2 regions of the Nocardioides sp. NPDC087217 genome follow, and region 2 is predicted to be linked to the other one. Evidence: predicted binding sites of a transcription regulator. Region 2 holds the regulator's gene; the other holds the start of a gene.
What was found. The regulator LexA, encoded in region 2, represses DNA repair genes until DNA is damaged. The targets are predictions, from matches to a motif close to TCGAACANNTGTTCGA.
Positions count from the first base shown of each region.

Region 1: the regulator LexA is predicted to act here: its motif matches at 3,281-3,296, upstream of ruvC (crossover junction endodeoxyribonuclease RuvC).

Region 1 is NZ_JBIUZB010000002.1:1,155,197-1,165,998, reverse strand. It holds gene ACIO3S_RS13035 (inositol monophosphatase family protein) at 1-714, shown strand, start outside; gene pdxS (pyridoxal 5'-phosphate synthase lyase subunit PdxS) at 807-1,703, shown strand; gene pdxT (pyridoxal 5'-phosphate synthase glutaminase subunit PdxT) at 1,700-2,272, shown strand; gene ACIO3S_RS13020 (YebC/PmpR family DNA-binding transcriptional regulator) at 2,380-3,147, shown strand; gene ruvC (crossover junction endodeoxyribonuclease RuvC) at 3,352-3,834, shown strand; gene ruvA (Holliday junction branch migration protein RuvA) at 3,831-4,430, shown strand; gene ruvB (Holliday junction branch migration DNA helicase RuvB) at 4,437-5,519, shown strand; gene yajC (preprotein translocase subunit YajC) at 5,607-5,975, shown strand; gene secD (protein translocase subunit SecD) at 5,983-7,695, shown strand; gene secF (protein translocase subunit SecF) at 7,695-8,936, shown strand; gene ACIO3S_RS12985 (adenine phosphoribosyltransferase) at 8,933-9,499, shown strand; gene ACIO3S_RS12980 (RelA/SpoT family protein) at 9,562-10,802, shown strand, end outside.
Region 2 is NZ_JBIUZB010000001.1:976,531-987,332, forward strand. It holds gene ACIO3S_RS04835 (ATP-dependent DNA helicase) at 1-344, shown strand, start outside; gene ACIO3S_RS04840 (MXAN_6640 family putative metalloprotease) at 402-1,958, opposite strand; gene ACIO3S_RS04845 (alkaline phosphatase D family protein) at 2,033-3,703, opposite strand; gene lexA (transcriptional repressor LexA) at 3,790-4,557, opposite strand; gene ACIO3S_RS04855 (LysM peptidoglycan-binding domain-containing protein) at 4,740-5,117, shown strand; gene ACIO3S_RS04860 (hypothetical protein) at 5,229-6,125, opposite strand; gene nrdR (transcriptional regulator NrdR) at 6,524-7,024, shown strand; gene ACIO3S_RS04870 (vitamin B12-dependent ribonucleotide reductase) at 7,189-10,116, shown strand; gene ACIO3S_RS04875 (DUF4440 domain-containing protein) at 10,255-10,620, shown strand; gene ACIO3S_RS04880 (HIT domain-containing protein) at 10,642-10,802, shown strand, end outside.

The DNA.
Region 1 (10,802 bases), on a different contig from region 2:
TCGCTCGCCGCGAAGATGCGCATCGAGGGCATCGGCGACTCGATCGAGACCAAGACCTCGGTCTCCGACCTGGTCACCGCCGCCGACAAGGCTGCTGAGAAGGCGATCGTCGAACGCCTGACGGCCGAGCACCCGGGCGACGGCATCCTCGGCGAGGAGGGCTCGGCCCGCGAGTCGACCACCGGCCGGGTGTGGACCATCGACCCGGTCGACGGCACCTACAACTTCGTACGCGGCCTCGACTGGTGGTGCTCCGCGCTGGCGCTGACCGACGGCGACGGCATCGTCCTGGGGGCGATCTACTCACCCGCCGAGGACGCGGTCTACGTCGGTGGCCCCGAGCTGCCCACGACCCGCAACGGCGTCCGGCTCGACGCGATGCCCAACACGCCGCTCGCCCTCGCCTGCCTCACCACCTACCTCCACCCCTCGAAGCTGAAGCATCCGGTCGGCGAGGCATACGTCCGCGTCGCCAGCCGGGCCGCCTCCATCCGGATCCTCGGCTCCGGCTCGATGGACCTCACCGCCATCGCCCAGGGAAAGCTCCACCTCTTCTGTCAGCACTCCGTCCCCGACTGGGACCGCCTCCCCGGCGCCGCCCTCGTCCTGGGCGCCGGCGGAGCCACGACCCAGGTGGAGGCCGGTGGTGTCATCTGGTCGCTGGCCGGCACCCCCAGCGCGGTGGCCGAGGCCGCCGAGGCGTTGACCAGGTAGCAGTCCACTTGGAGCAGTCCACTTTGGGAACAGTGGCCTGACCAGGCCTTTCCGAGGGTGGCGTACGCCTTGTCCCGACCTACGATCGCCCCATGGCAACAAGCATGAACGAGACGGGAACCTCGCGGGTCAAGCGCGGGATGGCGGAGATGCTCAAGGGCGGCGTGATCATGGACGTGGTCACCGCCGAGCAGGCGAAGATCGCCGAGGACGCCGGGGCGGTGGCGGTGATGGCGCTCGAGCGCGTCCCCGCCGACATCCGCGCCCAGGGCGGCGTGAGCCGCATGTCCGACCCCGACATGATCGACGGCATCATCGAGGCCGTCTCCATCCCGGTCATGGCCAAGGCTCGGATCGGCCACTTCGCCGAGGCCCAGGTGCTCCAGAGCCTCGGGGTGGACTACATCGACGAGTCCGAGGTACTGACCCCGGCCGACTACGAGAACCACATCGACAAGTGGGCCTTCACCGTGCCGTTCGTGTGCGGCGCGACCAACCTCGGCGAGGCCCTGCGCCGCATCACCGAGGGCGCGGCGATGATCCGCTCCAAGGGCGAGGCCGGCACCGGCGACGTGTCCAACGCGGTCACCCACATGCGTACGATCCGCCGCGAGATCCGCCGCCTCGGCGCCCTCGCCGAGGACGAGCTCTACGTGGCCGCCAAGGAGCTCCAGGCTCCCTACGAGCTGGTCAAGGAGGTCGCCGAGAACGGCAAGCTCCCGGTCGTCCTGTTCACCGCCGGCGGCATCGCGACCCCGGCCGACGCCGCGATGATGATGCAGCTCGGCGCCGAGGGCGTCTTCGTCGGCTCCGGCATCTTCAAGTCCGGCAACCCGGTCCAGCGTGCCGAGGCGATCGTCAAGGCGACCACCTTCCACGACGACCCCGACGTCGTCGCCAAGGTCTCCCGTGGCCTCGGCGAGGCCATGGTCGGCATCAACGTCGACGAGCCGGCCAGGTCGATCCAGTTCGCGGAGCGCGGCTGGTGACCACCCTCGGCGTACTCGCCCTCCAGGGCGACGTCCGCGAGCACCTCGCCGCCCTCGACCGCCTGGGGGTGAAGGGAACGTCCGTACGCCGTCGGGAGGAGCTCGACGCGTGCGACGCGCTCGTCATCCCCGGCGGTGAGTCGACGACGATGTGGCGCCTGGCGCGTACGTTCGAGCTGCTCGACCCGCTCCGCGAGCGGGTCCGGGGCGGGATGCCGGCGCTCGGCACCTGCGCCGGGATGGTGCTCTTGGCCGACCGACTGCTCGACGCGGCCCAGGGCCAGGAGACCATCGGCGGGCTCGACATCACGGTCCGGCGCAACGCCTTCGGGCGGCAGACGGAGTCGTTCGAGACCGACCTCGAGGTCACCGGGCTCGACGAGACGGTCCACGCCGTCTTCATCCGGGCGCCCTGGGTCGAGGAGATCGGCCCGGGTGTCGAGGTGCTGGCGAGCGTGGGGGAGCACCCCGTCGCCGTACGTCAGAACCAGCTCATGGCGACCTCGTTCCACCCCGAGGTCAACGCCGACGACCGGCTGCACCAGCTCTTCGTCGACACCTGCTGCTGACGGTGACGTACCGCACGTAGTTAGAATGGGTACCTGCTGCCCTGTGACGACTCCGGTGGCGGCTCGACAAGCATCAGCGACGACGCGGGGCAAAGGACGGTTTCCAGATGAGCGGCCACTCCAAGTGGGCAACGACGAAGCACAAGAAGGCGGCGATCGACGCCAAGCGCGGCAAGCTCTTCGCCAAGCTCATCAAGACGATCGAGATCGCAGCCAAGACCGGCGGTCCCGACCCGTCGGGCAACCCGACCCTCTACGACGCGATCCAGAAGGCCAAGAAGCAGTCGGTCCCCAACGACAACATCGACCGCGCGGTCAAGCGCGGGGGTGGGCTCGACGGCGGCGGGGTCAGCTACGACACGATCATGTACGAGGTCTACGGCCCTCAGGGCGTCGCGCTCCTCATCGAGTGTCTGACCGACAACCGCAACCGGGCGGCCATGGAGGTGCGCACCGCGGTCACCCGCAACGGCGGCACCATGGCCGACCCCGGCTCGGTGAGCCGGCTCTTCGACCGCAAGGGCGTCGTCGTCGTGGCCAAGGCGCAGGAGGGCAAGGAGATCTCCGAGGACGACCTCCTCGAAGCCACCCTCGACGCCGGTGCCGAGGACGTCAACGACCTCGGTGAGTCCTTCGAGATCGTCTCCGACCCGTCCGACGTCGTCGCGGTCCGCACCGCGCTCCAGGACGCCGGCATCGACTACGACTCCGCCGAGGTCCAGTTCGTCGCGAGCATGGACATCCCGGTCGCCGACGCCTCGGCCGCCGAGAAGGTCTTCAAGCTCATCGACGCCGTCGACGACCTCGACGACGTACAGAACGTCTTCTCCAACGCCGACGTCCCCGACGAGGTCATGGAGACCGTCGACGCCTGAGCAGTACCCCGGCCGAATCGGTGGTTTCGGCGGGCCGAATCGTTGGTTGTGGGCGACGAAACTCCACTTTCGTCGCCCACAACTGCATTCTCGGCACGCCATACCTCAGGATTCGGCGCGAGGTCTGTAGTCTGCGAACAGACGTTCGATGGAGGTGTGTGCGTGAGGGTGCTTGGGATCGACCCCGGCCTGACCCGGTGCGGTATGGGCGTGGTCGACGGCTCGCTCGGCAGGCCGCTGTCGATGGTGGATGTCGGAGTGATCCGTACGTCCTCAGATCTCCCCGTCTGGGAGCGGCTGGTGACCATCGAGAAGGGGATCGACGCCTGGATCGAGGAGCACCGGCCGGATGCGGTCGCGATCGAGCGGATCTTCGCGCGGTCCAACGTCTCCACGATCATGGGTACGGCCCAGGCCAGCGGCCTGGCGATGGTCTGCGCCGCGCGGCGCGGTCTCCCCGTCGCCCTGCACACGCCCTCGGAGGTCAAGGCCGCCGTCTCCGGCAACGGCCGGGCCGACAAGGCCCAGGTGACCGCCATGGTGACCCGCATCCTGCGGCTCTCGACCCCGCCCAAGCCCGCCGATGCCGCCGACGCGCTGGCGCTGGCCATCACCCACCAGTGGCGCGGAGGCGCCCAGAACCGCATCGAAGCCGCGCTCGCCGCGGCCGGAAGGACAAAGAAGTGATCGCGTCCGTACGCGGCAAGGTCGCCGCCGTCAGTCTCTCCACCGCCGTCGTCGAGGTCGGCGGGATCGGCATCGAGCTGCTCTGCACGCCCAACACGCTGGCCACGCTCCGCACCGGCGAGGAGGCGCACCTGCCGACCAGCCTGGTCGTGCGCGAGGACTCGCTGACCCTCTTCGGCTTCACCGACACCGACGAGCGCACGCTCTTCGAGCTCCTCCAGACCGCCTCCGGCGTCGGCCCGAAGCTCGCCCAGGCGATGCTCGCCGTCCTCTCGCCCGACGGTATCCGGCTGGCCATCGCGGGCGAGGACGCCAAGACCCTCACCAAGGTCCCCGGCATCGGGCAGAAGGGTGCCCAGCGGATCATCCTGGAGCTCAAGGACAGGATCGGCGCCCCGACCGGCACCGCCTCCGCCCCTGCGCGCGCCACCGCAGCGGCGCCGTGGCGCGACCAGGTCACCGAGGCCCTCGTCGGCCTGGGCTACAACGCCCGGGACGCCGACAAGGCGGTGACCGCGATCGAGCCCGAGGCCGGCGACCAGGCCAACATCTCCTTGCTGCTCCGGGCAGCTCTACGCACCCTTTCGAAGGCATAGGAACCCATGCACGAGGACGACCTGGACCGAGCCGAGGAGGACTACTTCTCCTCGCTCACCATCGCCGAGGCCGACGGTGACGACCGGGCCGTCGAGGCCGCGCTGCGCCCGAAGACCCTCGACGAGCTGATCGGCCAGCAACGCGTCCGCGAGCAGCTCGGCCTCGTCCTGGAGGCGGCGCGACAGCGTGAGCGGGCCCCCGACCACGTACTCCTGTCCGGCCCGCCAGGCCTCGGCAAGACCACCCTCGCCATGATCATCGCGGCCGAGATGTCGGCGCCGCTTCGGATCACGAGCGGTCCGGCGATCACCCATGCCGGCGACCTGGCCGCGATCCTGAGCGGGCTCAACGAGGGTGAGGTTCTCTTCGTCGACGAGATCCACCGAATGAGCCGACCCGCCGAGGAGATGCTCTACCTGGCGATGGAGGACTTCCGGGTCGACGTGGTCATCGGCAAGGGCCCGGGCGCGACCGCGATCCCGATCGACCTGCCGCCGTTCACGCTCGTCGGCGCGACGACGCGCGCCGGCCTCCTTCCCGGCCCGCTCCGGGACAGGTTCGGCTTCACCGGACATCTCGAGCTCTACGACCCGGCCGACCTCGAGCTGATCGTGCGCCGCTCCGCGGGGCTGCTCGACGTCACCCTCAAGGACGACGGCGCCGCCGAGATCGCCGGCCGCTCCCGAGGCACCCCGCGGATCGCCAACCGGCTGCTGCGCCGCGTCCGCGACTATGCCCAGGTCAAGGCCGACGGCACGGTCACCCAGCAGATCGCCGAGAAGGCGCTCGATCTCTACGAGGTCGACCCGCTCGGCCTGGACCGCCTCGACCTGGCTGTCCTCGACGCCCTGTGCCGGAGGTTCGGCGGCGGCCCGGTGGGCATCTCCACCCTCGCCGTCGCGGTGGGGGAGGAGCGCGAGACGGTCGAGGAGGTGGCGGAGCCGTTCCTGGTGCGTACCGGCTTCCTGGCACGTACGCCGCGGGGCCGGGTCGCGACCCCGGCAGCATGGGAGCACCTCGGCCTGCCGGTGCCGGCCAACGCCGAGGCTGCGGCCTGGTCCAAGGAAACGCTCTGGGATGAGGCCTGATTCACAGTCTCAACCAGGTGCCTGGTTAGACTTGCACGTCGCCGTGCGCCTGCCGGTGACCACTCAGACTGTCGGAGCCGAACCCCCGTGGAATTCCTTCCTTTTATCGTCATCATCGTCCTGTTCTACTTCCTGTTGATCAGGCCGCAGCAGAAGCGTGCGAAGCAGGCTCGTGAGCTCCAGCTCAACCTCCAGCCGGGTGACCGGGTGATGCTGACCGCCGGGCTCTTCGGCACGGTGACGGAGGTCGAGGAGACCACGACGAACATCAAGGTCGAGATCGCCGACGGCGTCGTCATCCAGGTCGTGCGCCAGGCCGTGGCCCAGAAGGTCACCGAGGCGCCCGCGGAGGAGTCCGACGAGGAGACCGGCGAGGAGCGCGAGGTCGAGGCTGCGGCCGACGAGACCTCCGCCGACGCCGAGAACGTCATCGTGGACCTCGACAAGAAGGACTGACCAACACATGGCACGCAAGACAGCGCGCCCCGGCCGGACACTCGCACTGCTCTTCTTGGCCATTGCGATCATGTTCGGCGGCATCGCGTTCGCCGGCACCTGGAAGCCCGAGCTGGGCCTCGACCTGCGCGGCGGCACCGAGATCTCGATGACCGCGGAGAACTCCGAGGGTGGATCGGTCCCGAGGGAGAGCCTCGACGAGGCCAAGTCGATCATCGACCAGCGCGTCAACGGCTCCGGCATCACCGGCGGCCGGGTGACCACCGAGGGCAACGACGTCATCAAGGTCTCCATCCCCGGCACCGGCAAGGTGCAGCAGGAGACCGCCGAGCGCGTCCGCCAGACCGCGAAGCTCCGCTTCCGCCTGGTCGCCTGCAGCCCGCAGAAGACGTGTGGTGCCGCGGACCCCAGCGGCTCGATGGTCGAGGACCCCTCGGCCGGCACCGTGCCGGGCACCTCGCCGCGCGCGGCGTTCGGTGGTGAGACCGCCAGCGCCTCCGAGACCGCTAGCGCGTCCGAGCAGGCCTCCGAGAAGGCGTCCGAGAGCGCCGACCCGAGCGCCAGCCCCTCGGCCTCGGCGGGTGCCAAGCCGGAGAAGCCGAACGAGAACGAGGTCGTCAAGGTCGACGACGCGGTCAAGTTCATGCGCACCGTGCCGCAGGAGTGGGCGACCGCCTACAACTCCTTCACCTGCCCCGCACCGGGCGCCGAGCCGGCCGAGGACATCCCCGGAAAGCCGCTGCTGACCTGCGACGACGACGGCGTCCCCTACCTGCTGACGCCTGCCGTCATCGAGGGCACCGAGATCAGCGAGGCCTCCTACGGCATCCCGCAGCAGCAGGCCAACTACGTGGTGACCCTGGACTTCAAGTCCGAGGGCAACAAGGTCTTCGCCGACACCACCGGCGCCATTGCCGGCACCGGTGAGCAGTTCGCGATCGTCCTGGACGCCAAGGTGATCTCGGCCCCGACCGCCGACTCGCGGATCAGCGGAGGCGCCCAGATCAGCGGCGACTTCACCCAGGAGTCCGCCGCCGCGCTGGCCAACAACCTGAAGTACGGCTCGCTGCCGCTCGACTTCCCTGAGGACGGCATCCAGACCCGGGTCATCGGCCCGACCCTGGCCGGAAACCAGCTCACCGCCGGACTGTGGGCCGGTCTGGTCGGCCTGATCCTCGTGGTGATCTTCTCGATCCTCTACTACCGCGCGATGAGCATCGTGGTGATCGGGTCTCTGCTCGTGGCGGGTGCGCTGACGTACGGCATGATCCTGCTGCTCAGCGAGACCGCCGGCGTCACCCTGGACCTTCCGGGCGTGGCCGGTCTGATCGTCGGTATCGGCATCACCGCCGACTCGTTCATCATCCTCTACGAGAGGATGCGTGACGACATGCGTGAGGGCCGCTCGATGCGGGTGGCCGTCGACACCGCCTGGGTCCGGGCCCGCAACACCTGTCTGGCCTCCGACGGCGTCTCGTTCCTGGCCGCGTTCGTGCTCTACGTCTTCGCGACCAACGAGGTCAAGGGCTTCGCGTTCATGCTCGGCCTGACCACGATCATCGACGTGCTGGTGTTCTTCTGGTTCACCCACCCGATGACGAAGCTGATGGCCGGTTGGGGCTTCTTCAACAAGGGCCACGTGCTCTCCGGCATGGACAAGCGCGCAATCGGCACCGTCGACGCCCCCACGGGCACCACTCTGGTCGGAGGCAAGGCCTGATGAGCAAGTTCTCCTTCTCCCGGCTCGGCAAGGAGCTCTACACCGGCGAGAAGTCCTTCGACTTCGTCGGCCGCCGGATGGTCTGGTACGCCGCCTCCGCGGTCGTGCTCGTCGCGGTCGTCCTCGGTGTCTGGCTCCAGGGCATCAACCTCGGCATCGACTTCACCGGCGGCACGCGCTACACGGTGACCGTCGCCCAGGCCGACCAGGAGCTCGCCGACGACCTGCGTACGGCGGTCGGTGACACGGCTGTCGAGGCCGCCGACGGCGCCACGGTGCGCACGGCCGGTGGCAAGTCGATCGTCATCGAGACCAAGGCGATCGCCGACAACTCCGAGGCCGACGACTCGATCATGGCGGCGATCACCAAGACCGCCGACGTGGCCGAGGACGACGTCAGCCGCACCGGCATCGGCCCCAGCTGGGGCCAGCGGGTCGCCTCGAAGGCGGCCCTCGCGCTGGGCATCTTCCTCGTCGGCGTGGTCCTGTTCATCTGGATCTACTTCCGCGAGTGGAAGATGTCGGTCGCGGCCGTCGTCGCACTGCTCCACGACGTGGTGATCACGGTCGGCGTCTACGCGATCGTCGGGTTCGAGGTGACCCCGGCAACGGTCACCGGCTTCCTGACGATTCTCGGCTATTCGCTCTACGACACCGTGGTGGTCTTCGACAAGGTCAAGGAGAACACCCGCAACCTGTCGCAGAAGAAGCAGACCTACGCCGCCGCGGCCAACCTGGCGATCAACCAGACCCTGGTCCGCTCGGTGAACACCTCGATCATCGGTCTGCTGCCGGTCGTCGCGATCCTCTACGTCAGCACCGTCCAGCTCGGCACCTCCTCGCTGAAGGACATCTCCCTGGTGCTCTTCGTCGGCATGGCCGTCGGCACCTACTCCTCGATCTTCATCGCCACCCCGCTGCTGGTGCACCTGAAGTCGAAGGAGAAGGACGTCGTCGACGCCGACAAGCGTGCCGCCGCGCGGATGAAGGAAGCCGACAAGTACGCCGCGGTGCCGGTCTTCGACGAGGGCATGCCGGTCGCGGAGAGCGACGAGCCGGACGAGCTTCGCGACGGCCCGTCCGAGGACCTTCACGAGGCCGGCGTGAGCCGGGGCACGAGCCCCAACCGCTCCGCGACCGGCCGGGGCCGCAACGTACCCGACCAGCACCGTGCGGTCTCCGACAGCGGCGCCGCCGGGCGTCCGCAGCCCAAGCGCGAGTCGAGGTCGAAGCGGAAGTGACTGTCTCCGAGACGGCCGCTGGCGGCCGGTCGCTCGAGGAAACCCTCGAGCGGCTGGTCGCCGACGTTCCCGACTTCCCGGAGCCGGGTGTCGGCTTCAAGGACATCACCCCGCTGCTGGCCGACCACGCGGGCTTCACCCAGGTGGTCGAGGCGCTCGCCGCTCCGGCGCGCGACGCCGACGGCAACGTGACCGTCACCAAGGTGCTCGGCATGGAGTCGCGAGGATTCATCCTCGGCGCCCCGGCGGCCCTGCACCTCGGCGTGGGCTTCGTGCCCGTCCGCAAGGCCGGCAAGCTGCCCCGCGAGACCCACGCGGTCTCCTACTCGCTGGAGTACGGCGAGGCCACCCTGGAGATCCACACCGACGCGGTCGCGCCGGGGGAGCGGGTGCTGGTCATCGACGACGTCCTCGCGACCGGTGGCACCGCGGCCGCCACGATCGAGCTGGTCGAGCGCTGCGGCGGTGTCGTCGCGGGCGTATCGGTGCTGCTCGAGCTCGGCTTCCTCGACCCGCGCAGCAAGCTGCCGGACACGCCGGTGCACGCACTGCTGGTCAGTTGACAGGTCCATTCTGCAGGTGTCGTCCTAGCCAACGTTCCGGGTGCGGCCGGTAGACTCTGGCTATGGCAGAGGATCGCATCGTCGCGCAGCCTCGTGCGCACAACATCGAGGCCCGGGAGAGCAGTGGCCCGGCCCCGTCGGGCCGCAGCGTCCGTGCGCGCCTGGCCCGGATCGGCGGACGTGGCACGCCGGGCAATCCTGTGCTGGAGCCGCTGTTCCGGGCGGTGAGGTCCAACCACCCGAAGGCCGACCTGGCCCTGCTCGAGCGGGCGTACGTCACCGCCGAGCGCCTGCACGGCACGCAGATGCGCAAGAGCGGCGACCCCTACATCACCCACCCGCTCGCGGTGACCACGATCCTGGCCGAGCTCGGCATGACCGAGCCGACCCTGGTGGCGGCGCTGCTGCACGACACCGTCGAGGACACGCCCTACACGCTCAAGGAGCTAACCCGAGACTTCGGGGAGGAGGTCGCCCACCTCGTCGACGGCGTCACCAAGCTCGACAAGGTCACCTACGGCGACTCCGCGCAGGCCGAGACGATCCGCAAGATGGTCGTGGCGATGTCCCGCGACATCCGGGTGCTGGTGATCAAGCTCGCCGACCGCCTGCACAACATGCGTACGCTGCGCTACGTCCCGCAGAAGAGCCAGGAGCGCAGCGCTCGCGAGACCCTCGACATCTATGCGCCGCTGGCCCATCGGCTCGGCATGAACACCATCAAGTTCGAGCTCGAGGACCTCGCCTTCGCGACCCTCTACCCGAAGATGTACGACGAGCTGGTCCGCCTCGTCGCCGACCGCAACCCGTCGCGGGAGAAGTTCCTGGCCCAGGTCATCGACCAGGTCGAGCGCGACCTGCACGAGGCCCGGATCAAGGCGACGGTCACCGGCCGACCGAAGCACTACTACTCGATCTACCAGAAGATGATCGTCGGCGGTAAGGACTTCTCCGACATCAACGACCTGGTCGGCATCCGGATCCTGGTCGAGGACGAGCGCGATTGCTACTCCGTCCTCGGCATCCTGCACTCGCGGTGGAACCCCGTCCTGGGGCGCTTCAAGGACTACATCGCGATGCCGAAGTTCAACATGTACCAGTCGCTGCACACCACCGTCATCGGCCCGCAGGGCAAGCCGGTCGAGCTGCAGATCCGCACCTTCGCGATGCACCGCCGTGCCGAGTTCGGTGTCGCCGCGCACTGGAAGTACAAGGAGGACGGCCGCGCCGGTGTCGACACCGACCGGCCGATGGACAACGACATGAGCTGGGTCAAGCAGCTCATGGACTGGCAGTCGGAGGT
Region 2 (10,802 bases):
ACGTCCCCGGCGACACCTGCCAGCTCGTGATCATCGACCGGATCCCGTTCCCGCGGCCCGACGACCCGCTGATGTCAGCCCGGCAGCAGGCGGCGGACAAGGCCGGCGGCAACGGGTTCATGCAGGTCGCCGCCACCCATGCGGCGCTGCTGCTCGCCCAGGGCGCCGGCCGGCTGATCCGCACCACCACCGACCGTGGCGTGGTGGCCGTCCTGGACGCCCGCCTGGCCACCGCCCGCTACGGCGGATTCCTCAAGGCCAGCCTGCCGCCGATGTGGGCCACAACCGACCCGGATGTCGTACGGAAGGCCCTCAAGCGACTGTCGGAGATGGCCTCGTCCTGACCGAAAATCACGCCGAGTCGGCTCGTTCTAACGAGCCGACTCGGCGTGATCTGAGGGTCAGCGGTACGTCTTCGCCCACCAGCGGTGGGTGGCCTTGTCGGGGGTCGCGATGCCGTGGCACGAGAACGCGGTGCCCTGGCCGCAGTTGAAGTTGCTGCTCGCGTTGGCGAAGGTGACCTCGACCTTGCGGATCCGCTTCGAGGAGAAGCCCTCGATGGTCTTGGTGGCGATGCCCTTGCTGTTGGGCTTGAGGTAGTAGACGCCGCGGGTGCCGTCGGTGCGGAAGATGCTGACCACGGCGCCGTTGGCGTTGGGCCGGGCCACGTCGACCTTGACCCGCAGCTTCCAGCCCTTGCCGACGTTCTTCGGGACGAGGCGCTGGGAGGCGTAGGTCAGGTGCTTGAGGGTGAACTGGCCGTCGACGGTCTGGCGCTTGGCGGGCAGCGCAGTGCGGCCGTCGTAGACCGGCGGGTAGTAGGCCCGGCCTTCGCTGTAGGTCTTCGAGGGGGCCAGGTTCGCGGCGGCGAAGCGGATGTACTGCTGCTTAAGCGTGGTGCCACGAGCGGCAAGCGCCTGTCGGATGGCGGTGGTCGAGTAGGTCGAGGGCGCTCGGTTCCAGATCGAGAGGACGACCTCCGGCAGGGTCCCGCGCTCCTTGGCGAAGCGCTCGGACAGGTAGCGGAAGAAGATCCAGTTGCCGTAGATGCCGAGGTTGGAGGCGTAGGAGTTGTCCAGCGGCTTGCGCTGGTCCTCGAGCTGGCCGTAGCCCAGGTACTGCCGGTTGTCGTTGATGCTGTCGTAGACCTCGTCCTCGACCCAGGTCGCGGTCGACTCCATCATCCAGCGGTCCTCGCCGGCGTCGTAGGCGAACTGGACCGCGTGGAAGTATTCGTGGGCGGCGGTCACCCGGAGGTTCTCGGTGGGTGTGTTGACCGTGCCGTACTCGCTGGTGGCGTAGTCGTTGTCCATGACGCAGTAGGCCGTCGCGGCCGTCTTGGAGACCTTGGTCTCAGGCGCGCAGTAGCCGTAGTAGCCCTCGTCGTAGAGGTTCTCCAGGTAGATGTCGACCTTGCCCGGGGTGACCGACTTGTCGGCCGCGGGCTTGCGGTAGCCCGCCTGCACGTAGAGGTTGTGGACCTTCGTGACCACGTCACGGACCTGGTTCGCGTACGTCGACGAGGCGCGGTCGCCGCCCTTGCCCGGCGTGTAGTGGACGCAGACCGCGTCGCTGCAGGTCTGGGTGGCGGTGCGCGGGCGGGCGAGCAGCTCACGCGCGGCCGCCTTGTTGGAGCCGTCCAGGGCGTCCTTGGCGTTCCACAGGTCGGTCAGCGCGATGGTTGCGTCGGGCCGGCCCGCGACGTGCCGACCGGGCACGACCTGGCGAGCGCCGCGCACCGACTGGTTGCGCTTGACCTTCTTGGCCGCGGCGAGCGCCTCCCGGGCCGCCTTCTCCGTCACCGGCTGCGCGGCGCTGGTGTCACCGCCGGTCCTCACCGAGGTCGCCGGCGTCGAACCGGTTGCGGGCATGGTGGCGACGAATGTCGCGGCGACCATGCCTGCGATCAGGACGAGGGATCGTTGTTTGCGGTTGATCCGGCGGGCAATGTTTCGCATGAGATACCAGACGTTCGGGAAGGCAGACCTGGGCAGTCTAAGCGCAGAGCGCCGCTGTGTCCGGGGGACACGGCCTAGACGGGCTCCGTGACGTGATGGAGCCTGTTCCTTCCGGTTGCGGTGGCGTACGACCTGGTCCAGGTGGCGGTGGTGGTGGAGTCCTTGCGCTCGCCGATGACGTACCAGTCCATCTGAGCCCGGTTGCGGGTCACGTCGAGGACGGAGTAGCCGTGGTCGTCGAAGTTGAGGTAGCGGACGTGGCGGTTGGCGGTCCTGATGATGTTCTCGACCGTGAGGCTGACCGTGCGGCGCGGCGCACCGAGGATGTCCTTGAGGTTGTTCGAGGTCACCGAGGTGGCCACGAACTCGACCCCGGCGGTCTTGCCGAGCGGGTAGACGGCGGAGTCGTACGGCAGGTCGCAGGCCCACGCCGAGTGGATGTCGCCGGTGACGAAGACGGTGTCGGTGATCGCGTGGTTGCGGATGTGCTCGAAGAGCTCGGTGCGGTCGGCGGTGTAGCCGTCCCACTGGTCCACGTTGTAGGCGATGCCGTTGTCGGGCAGCAGGCCGGTGACGTCGTTGACCGGGCTGATGAGGCTCTTGGGGAGCGCGCCGAAGGTGACCGGCGCGATCATCACCGGGTTGCCGACGATCTTCCACTGAGCATCGGTGAGCAGGCCGTCCTTGAGCCAGGCAAGCTGCTCGTCACCGGTGATCGTGCGGTCAGGGTCGTCGACGCCGGAGAGGTCGGTGCGGGCGACCTGCTGGGAGCGGTAGGAGCGCAGGTCGAGCATGCTCAGCTCGAGCAGGTTGCCGAAACGCAGCCGCCGGTAGATGCGGTCGTGGAGGTGGCTGTCGGTCTCCACCGTGGCTGTGCCGTCGACGCGCAGCGGCATCCACTCGTCATAGGCCTGGTTGGCGTTGGTCTTGCGGTCGATCCAGTCGTACTCGCCGGGCTCGTTGTTCTCGGCGCCCAGCAGCCAGGCGTCGTTGGCCGACTCGTGGTCGTCCCAGGTGACGATCCAGGGCAGCCGGGCGTGGGCGGCGGAGAGGTCGGCGTCGCGCTTGTACTGCGCGTGCCGGATCCGGTAGTCGGCCAGCGTGTGCATCTCGTGGGCAGGCTCGTGCGGCCGGACGTTCTCGTTGGCCATGCCGTAGCCGTACTCGCCGGGCGCGTACTCGTAGAGGTAGTCGCCCAGGTGGAGGATCGCGTGCAGGTCGTCGCGGGCGGCCAGGTGGCGGTAGGACGCGAACCAGCCGGCCTGCAGGTTGGAGCAGGAGACCACCCCGAAACGTACGTTCTCCGGGGTTGCGTCCGCGGCCGGAGCGGTGCGGGTGCGGCCGACCCGGCTGGTCTGGCCGTTGTAGGTGAAGCGGTAGAAGTACCAGCTCTCCGGGGCCAGGCCGGAGACGTCGAGCTTCACGGTGTGGTCGCGGTCGGGGCCCGTCTGCTGGGATCCCTTCGCGGTGACGCGGCCGAAGTCGGCGGTGGGTGAGACCTCCCAGCGGACCAGGACCTCCTCACCCTGTCCGGACCCCGGAGTCGCGTCCACGGTCGGCGTGACCCGGGTCCAGATGACCACGCGGTCCGGGAGTGGGTCACCGGAGGCGACACCGTGCTGGAAGTGGGTGAGCGCGCCGCTCGCTGCCTCGGCGGGCTCGGGAAGAGCGATGGCTCCGGCCCCTGCGGCGGTCGCCAGCCCGGCGGCGATGAGGGTACGGCGGTCGATCTGCGTCTGGGTCACGCTGTATGGAACGACGCAGCCGCCGGCCCTGTCATGGGCCGGCGGCTGGATTTCACGCAGTGTTCCCGGACTGGTTCCGGGAGGGCTCAGAGGCTTCGCAGAACCGCCGTCACCTTGCCGAGGATGGTCGCGTGGGTGCCGTCGATCGGCTCGTACGCAGCGTTGTGCGGCAGCAGCCAGACCTTGCCGTCCTTGCGGGAGAGCGTCTTGACCGTGGCCTCGCCGTCGATCAGCGCGGCCACGATCTCGCCGTTCTCGGCGGTCGGCTGCTGGCGCACGACCACGAAGTCGCCGTCGCAGATCGCCGCGTCGACCATCGAGTCACCGGAGACCGAGAGCAGGAAGAGGTCGCCGTTGCCGACCAGCTGCTTGGGCAGCGGGAAGACGTCCTCGATGCTCTGCTGGCTCGAGGTCTCCTCGGCCAGGATCGGGCCACCGGCCGCGATCCGCCCGACCAGGGGGACCATGGCGGCGTCGGGGTTGGGGTTGATGTCGGCCTCGGCGGTGATCGTCGACTCGGGCTCCTCGCCGGACATGGCCTTGCGGTGGGCCATCACCTCCGGGAGGAAGACCTCCAGAGCGCGCGGTCGCTTCGGGTCCTTGCGGATCAGACCACGCTGCTCCAGCGCACGGAGCTGGTGGGCGACGCTGCTGGTGCTGGTCAGCCCGACCGCGGCCCCGATCTCGCGCATGCTGGGCGGGTAGCCGCGCTGCTCGATGCTGTCGCGCAGGTGAGCGAGGATGCGCTGCTGACGCGGCGTGAGCCCGGTCGCGTCCGGCGGCCCGTCGGGCAGCTCGCGGACGCGGCTCTTCTTCGAACCGCCTGATCCGGTGCCTGTCTTCTGCGTGGTCATGTCATCACATTAGTCCCTCTGGCACCACGACATCAAACATTTGTTCGACCTCGTGGGCGGCGCGTGTCGGCGTTCGAAAATTCTTGGGGTCGCTACTTGCGTTGTTCGAACACGTGATCTACCTTCGAACATGTGCTCGATCGAACACGTGATCGAGAGACTTGTGATCAGGAGGCCGTGAGATGAGTGCAACAGTCTATGTGCTGCCCGTAGCCGAGCCGCCGCGTCCGGCGCCGGAGGTGCGTCGCTCGACCGTGCGGCTCACGCGTCGCGGCCGAGTCGTCGTGTTCGCATTCGCGCTCGTCGTGCTCTTCGGGATCGCGCTGATCGGGGCACGGGTGGCGTTCGCGGTGGAGAACGGTGCGGACAAAAGCCCCTCCACCTCCGCCCACACGATGGTCGTCGGCGATGGCGACACGCTCTGGGACATCTCCTCGAAGGCCATCGCCGGCACCGACTCCTCGATTCGGGAGATGGAGCAGAGGATCAAGGAGCTCAACGGTCTCGAGTCCTCGATGCTCGTGTCCGGACAGACGCTGATCGTTCCGACCGCGCCGTAGGGCGCCGCTATAGATGTCCGGCTGCTCCTTCGACCCTGGCAGCCGGCTACCGGGGAAAGTGAGAGTGCTGCAGACGATGGGAAGCGTCTGCAGCACTCTCGCTGTGTCGGGTCAGTGGCGCCCGCGGTAGGGGCTGTCCGGCTCGGCCGGCGGCCACTGCTTGTTGCGTGTGCTGTGTCGCGGCGGCCACTCGTCGTCCGGCTCGACCGTCGGTTCCTGGGGCTGGCGCTGGGTGGGCATCGCCTGGGTCGCGGCGGGGTCCTGGGTCAGTCGAGCCCGCGAGCCGGTCTGGCCGTAGCCGGTCGGGGTCTGGTAGGCGCCGGACTGATACTGCGGGGAGCTGGCCTGCTGGGTGGGGTAGCTGTCCGTGCCGTATCCCTGCGAGCTGTACCCCGGAGTGCTCTGTGGTGTCGACGTCGGTGTCGGCGGGCTGGAGTAGTAGGGCTGTGGGGCGGGCGGCGGGCTGGTCGGCGGTTGGTAGGACGGCGCACCGTAGGCGGCCCGGCTGCCGGTGTTGCCGTAGGCCTGGTCGCTGCTGGGGTAGCCGTAGGGCGACTGGGAGCCGGTGTCGGTATAGGCCGAGCGGTTGCTGGTGTCGCCGTAGGGCGGCTGGCTCCCGGTGTCGGAGCTGTGCCGGCCGTACGAACCGGTGTCGTCGTAGCCGTAGGAGCCGGTGCCGTAGTAGTCCTGCTCCGGGTAGGCCTGCTCAGGGTAGGCCTGGTCGGAGTAGGCCGGGGCCGAGTAGTCCTGCTCCTCGACGTAGGCGTTGGAGTGGCTTCCGGTGTAGTCGTCGGTGGGTGGCGTGGTGGGGGAGCCGGAGAAGGCCCGCCAGGCCTTCCCGGCGAAGGTGAAGGTCAGGAAGAGGCAGGCGACTGCAACGACCGCCGCGATGGCGAGCTTCGCCCAGGCGCCGGAATCGCCTCCCCGTGCGTCGGCCCCGAAACCGACGGCGACCCACACGAGCACTCCCCAGATGACGAGGAAGGCCAGTGTCGCGATCGCAGGCAAGATGAAAGGTGGCCGGGGACCGCTTCTGGGGCGCGTGCCTCTCCGCGACCCGACGCGATTTCCTCCGGAGATGTTTGTCACGGGGGTCATTCTTACTCATCCAGGCCAGTCCGTCGCCGCTGAACCGGAATCTTTCGGTGTTTGACCGGCGACACGCCGGACACGCGGGTAAACACGGCGCTCGCTTGCATCGTCGTGGGGGCGGGCGTACGGTTACCACTACATCTAGTAGTTACACCGCTGTAGTTATCCACATCTAGTTCACATGAACAGGCGGATGGCCCACAGCGATGGGGGTGTTGTTCCACAGGGACTCACGCTCATATCCACAGGTTCCACAGGCTCGGGCCGCCAATGAGACGGCCTGGATCCACAGGTCTCACGAGAGGGGCTCGACCGTGCACTGTCCGTTCTGCCGACACAGCGACACCAAGGTGCTCGACTCCCGCGTGGCCGAGGACGGTGGCCAGATCAGGCGCCGCCGGGTCTGCCAGGAATGTGGGAAGCGGTTCACGACCGTCGAGCAGATGCAGCTGATGGTGGCCAAGCGCTCCGGCGCAGCGGAGCCGTTCAGTCGCGACAAGGCGGTGCACGGCGTACGCAAGGCTTGCAAGGGTCGGCCGGTCACCGAGGACCAGCTCGCCTGCCTCGGCCAGGAGGTCGAGCAGGCGCTGCGCAGCCAGGGGCTGGCCGAGGTTCCCAGCAACGAGGTGGGGCTGGCGATCCTCGCGCCGCTGCGGGAGCTCGACGAGGTGGCCTACCTGCGCTTCGCGAGCGTCTACCGGGCCTTCGGCTCGGTGGAGGACTTCGAGCGTGAGATCCAGATGCTGCGTACGGAACGGGAAGTCCAGGACTTCGAGGCAGAACATCCGGTCGAGGCCCCGGTGGGCTCCGACTAGGTCCCACGGGACACACAGACCGGCCCGGGCAGGCCGTGGGGAAGCGACCTGCTCGGGCCATTCAACGGCACAGCCAGCGGAAACAGATAGAACAGAGCAAGGACTCCACCATCAGCACCGACCAGCAGTACGGCACAGCGATCGATGACAACAGGGGGAACGAAATGACAGACACGGCAGCAGAGGCACAGGCATCGGCGAAGGCAGGCGCCGGGCTGAAGATCGAGCGGATCTTCAGCACCGAGGGCGTCCACCCCTACGACGAGATCACCTGGGAGCGGCGCGACGTCGTCCAGAAGAACTGGAAGACCGGCGAGACCGTCTTCGAGCAGACCGGAGTGGAGTTCCCCGACTTCTGGTCGATCAACGCCTCGACGATCGTGACGACCAAGTACTTCCGCGGCGCGCTCGGCACCGAGAAGCGTGAGCAGAGCCTGAAGCAGCTGATCGACCGGGTCGTGAACACCTACGTCGCCTCCGGCAAGGAGAACGGCTACTTCGCCTCCGACGACGACGCCGACCTCTTCGGTCGCGAGCTCACCTGGCTGCTGGTCAACCAGCACTTCGCCTTCAACTCGCCGGTCTGGTTCAACGTCGGCACCGAGTCCCCCCAGCAGGTCTCGGCCTGCTTCATCCTCTCGGTCGACGACTCCATGGACTCGATCCTGAACTGGTACAAGGAGGAGGGCCTGATCTTCAAGGGCGGCTCCGGTGCCGGTCTCAACCTCTCCCGCATCCGCTCCTCCAAGGAGCTGCTGAAGTCCTCCGGCGGCACCGCCTCCGGCCCGGTCTCCTTCATGCGCGGCGCCGACGCGTCCGCGGGCACCATCAAGTCCGGTGGCGCCACCCGCCGCGCGGCGAAGATGGTCGTGCTCGACGTCGACCACCCCGACATCGAGGAGTTCGTCGAGACCAAGGCGCGCGAGGAGGACAAGATCCGCGCGCTGCGCGACGCCGGCTTCGACATGGACCTGGGCGGCAAGGACATCTCGTCCGTGCAGTACCAGAACGCCAACAACTCCGTGCGCGTCTCCGACGAGTTCATGCGCGCTGTCGAGGAGGGCAAGAAGTTCGGCCTCCGGGCGCGTACGACCGGCGAGGTCATCGAGGAGATCGACGCCCGCGAGCTGTTCCGCAAGATCTCGATCGCTGCGTGGGAGTGTGCCGACCCGGGTCTGCAGTACGACGACACCATCAACGACTGGCACACCAACCCGGAGACGGGCCGGATCACCGGCTCCAACCCGTGCTCGGAGTACATGTCGCTGGACAACTCCTCCTGCAACCTGGCGTCGCTGAACCTGCTGAAGTTCCTCAAGGAGGACGACACCTTCGACGCGGTCCGCTTCCAGCAGGCCTGTGAGGTCGTCTTCACCGCGATGGACATCTCCATCTGCTTCGCCGACTTCCCGACCGAGGCGATCGGTGAGACCACCCGCGACTACCGCCAGCTCGGTATCGGCTACGCCAACCTCGGCGCCCTGCTGATGGCGATGGGCCTCGGCTACGACTCCGAGGGTGGCCGCACCATGGCCGCCGCCATCACCTCGCTGATGACCGGTGCCGGCTACAAGCGCTCGGCCGAGCTGGCCGGTGTCGTCGGGCCGTACGCCGGTTACGCCCGCAACGCCGAGGCCCACCAGCGGGTCATGCGCAAGCACCAGGCCGCCAACGACGCGGTCCGCTCGATCAACCCGGTCGACCGCAACATCATCGACGCGGCGACCCGCGTGTGGAACGACGTCGTCGAGATCGGCAAGGTCAACGGCTTCCGCAACGCGCAGGCCTCGCTGCTCGCCCCGACCGGCACCATCGGCTTCATGATGGACTGCGACACCACCGGCATCGAGCCCGACTTCTCGCTGGTCAAGTTCAAGAAGCTCGTCGGCGGCGGCTCCATGCAGATCGTCAACCAGGTGATCCCGCGCGCGCTGAAGAAGATGGGCTACCAGCCCGAGCAGATCGAGGCGATCGTCGCCTACATCGCCGAGCACGGCCACGTCATCGACGCCCCCGGCCTGCGCCAGGAGCACTACGAGGTCTTCGACACCGCGATGGGCAAGCGTGCGCTGCAGCCGATGGGCCACGTACGCATGATGGCGGCGACCCAGCCGTTCCTCTCCGGTGCGATCTCCAAGACCGTCAACCTGCCCGAGACCGCCACGGTCGAGGAGATCGAGCAGGTCTACATGGAGTCGTGGAAGCTGGGCCTGAAGGCCACCGCGATCTACCGCGACAACTGCAAGGTCGGCCAGCCGCTGGCCGACGGCAAGTCGGAGGGCGCCAAGAAGGACCAGGGTCTCTCCACCGCTGCCGCTGCGGAGGCCGCGGCCGCCGAGGTCGAGCCCGAGGTCGTCGAGAAGATCATCGAGAAGATCGTCTACGCGCCGACCCGCAAGCGCCTGCCGAAGTCCCGCGTCTCGCGCACCACCTCCTTCACGGTCGGTGGCGCCGAGGGCTACATGACCTCCGGTGCCCACGCCGACGGCGAGCTCGGTGAGGTCTTCCTCAAGCTCGGCAAGCAGGGCTCGACCCTCGCCGGTGTCATGGACGCCTTCTCCATCGCGGTCTCCGTCGGTCTCCAGTACGGCGTGCCCCTGGAGACCTACGTCTCCAAGTTCACCAACCTGAAGTTCGAGCCCGCCGGCCTGACCGACGACCCGGACGTACGCATGGCGCAGTCGCTCATGGACTACGTCTTCCGCCGCCTGGCGCTGGACTACATGTCCTTCGAGGATCGCTCGGCTCTCGGCATCTACTCCGCCGACGAGCGTCAGCGCTACCTCGAGACCGGCTCCTACGAGCAGCTCGGCAACGGCACCACCGCCGCCGAGCTGGTCCAGAAGCCGGCTCCGGAGCGCAAGGCTGCTCCTGTCGCCGAGCCGGTCGAGGCCGAGGCCGAGGAGGAGACTGAGGCCGAGGTCGTCGAGGAGGCGCCGAAGGCCACCGCCCACACCACCGCCGAGCTGCTCGAGTCGATCAGCGGCATGGCCATCGACAGCCCGCTCTGCTTCACCTGCGGCACCAAGATGCGCCCCGCCGGCTCCTGCTACGTCTGCGAGGGCTGCGGCTCGACCTCTGGTTGCAGCTGAGCCTGAAGGCTGAATGAGTCCGGTCCCGCACCCGAGCCTGGGGTGCGGGACCGGCTCGTTTTCAGAGGTGACGTGGGAGTCTCGGTGTCACTGGGTGACATCAGGACTCCCACGTTCCTCTCGATTACCATGCGGCACGTGAGTGACGCGGACCTGGCCGAGGTGATGGCGCGCGAGCGCGAGTTGCAGACCGCTGCGGTTCGCGCGGACAAAGAGCGGCTCACCGAACTTCTGGCGCCAGACTTCGAGGAGATCGGTGCGTCGGGACGAGTGTGGGATATTCAGTCGATTCTCGGGATGCTCCTAGCCGAGAACGACAAGGCTCCAGACATCGAGGTGCACGGACTCGCAGGGCGCGCGATCACGGATGACGTGATGATGGATCGGTGGCAGTCGGTCAGGGGTGGACGACGGGTCCACCGAACGTCTCTGTGGCAACGACGCCCCGAAGGTTGGCGCCTAGTGCACCATCAAGGAACGCCCGCGCCTGAAGCTGACGGCTAGGCCGACGACGTGGGAGTGCTCGTGACCGCAGGCGCCTCGTACCACGGAAACGACTTCTACTGTGACGTCGCCATTCCCCACCCCGACCGTCTCGAGGTGGTGCACAACAGCGCCAGGGTGCTGGCGTTCCACCACACGCGGCCGTTCTGGGCGGTCCATGTCGTGGTGGTGCCCAAACGCCA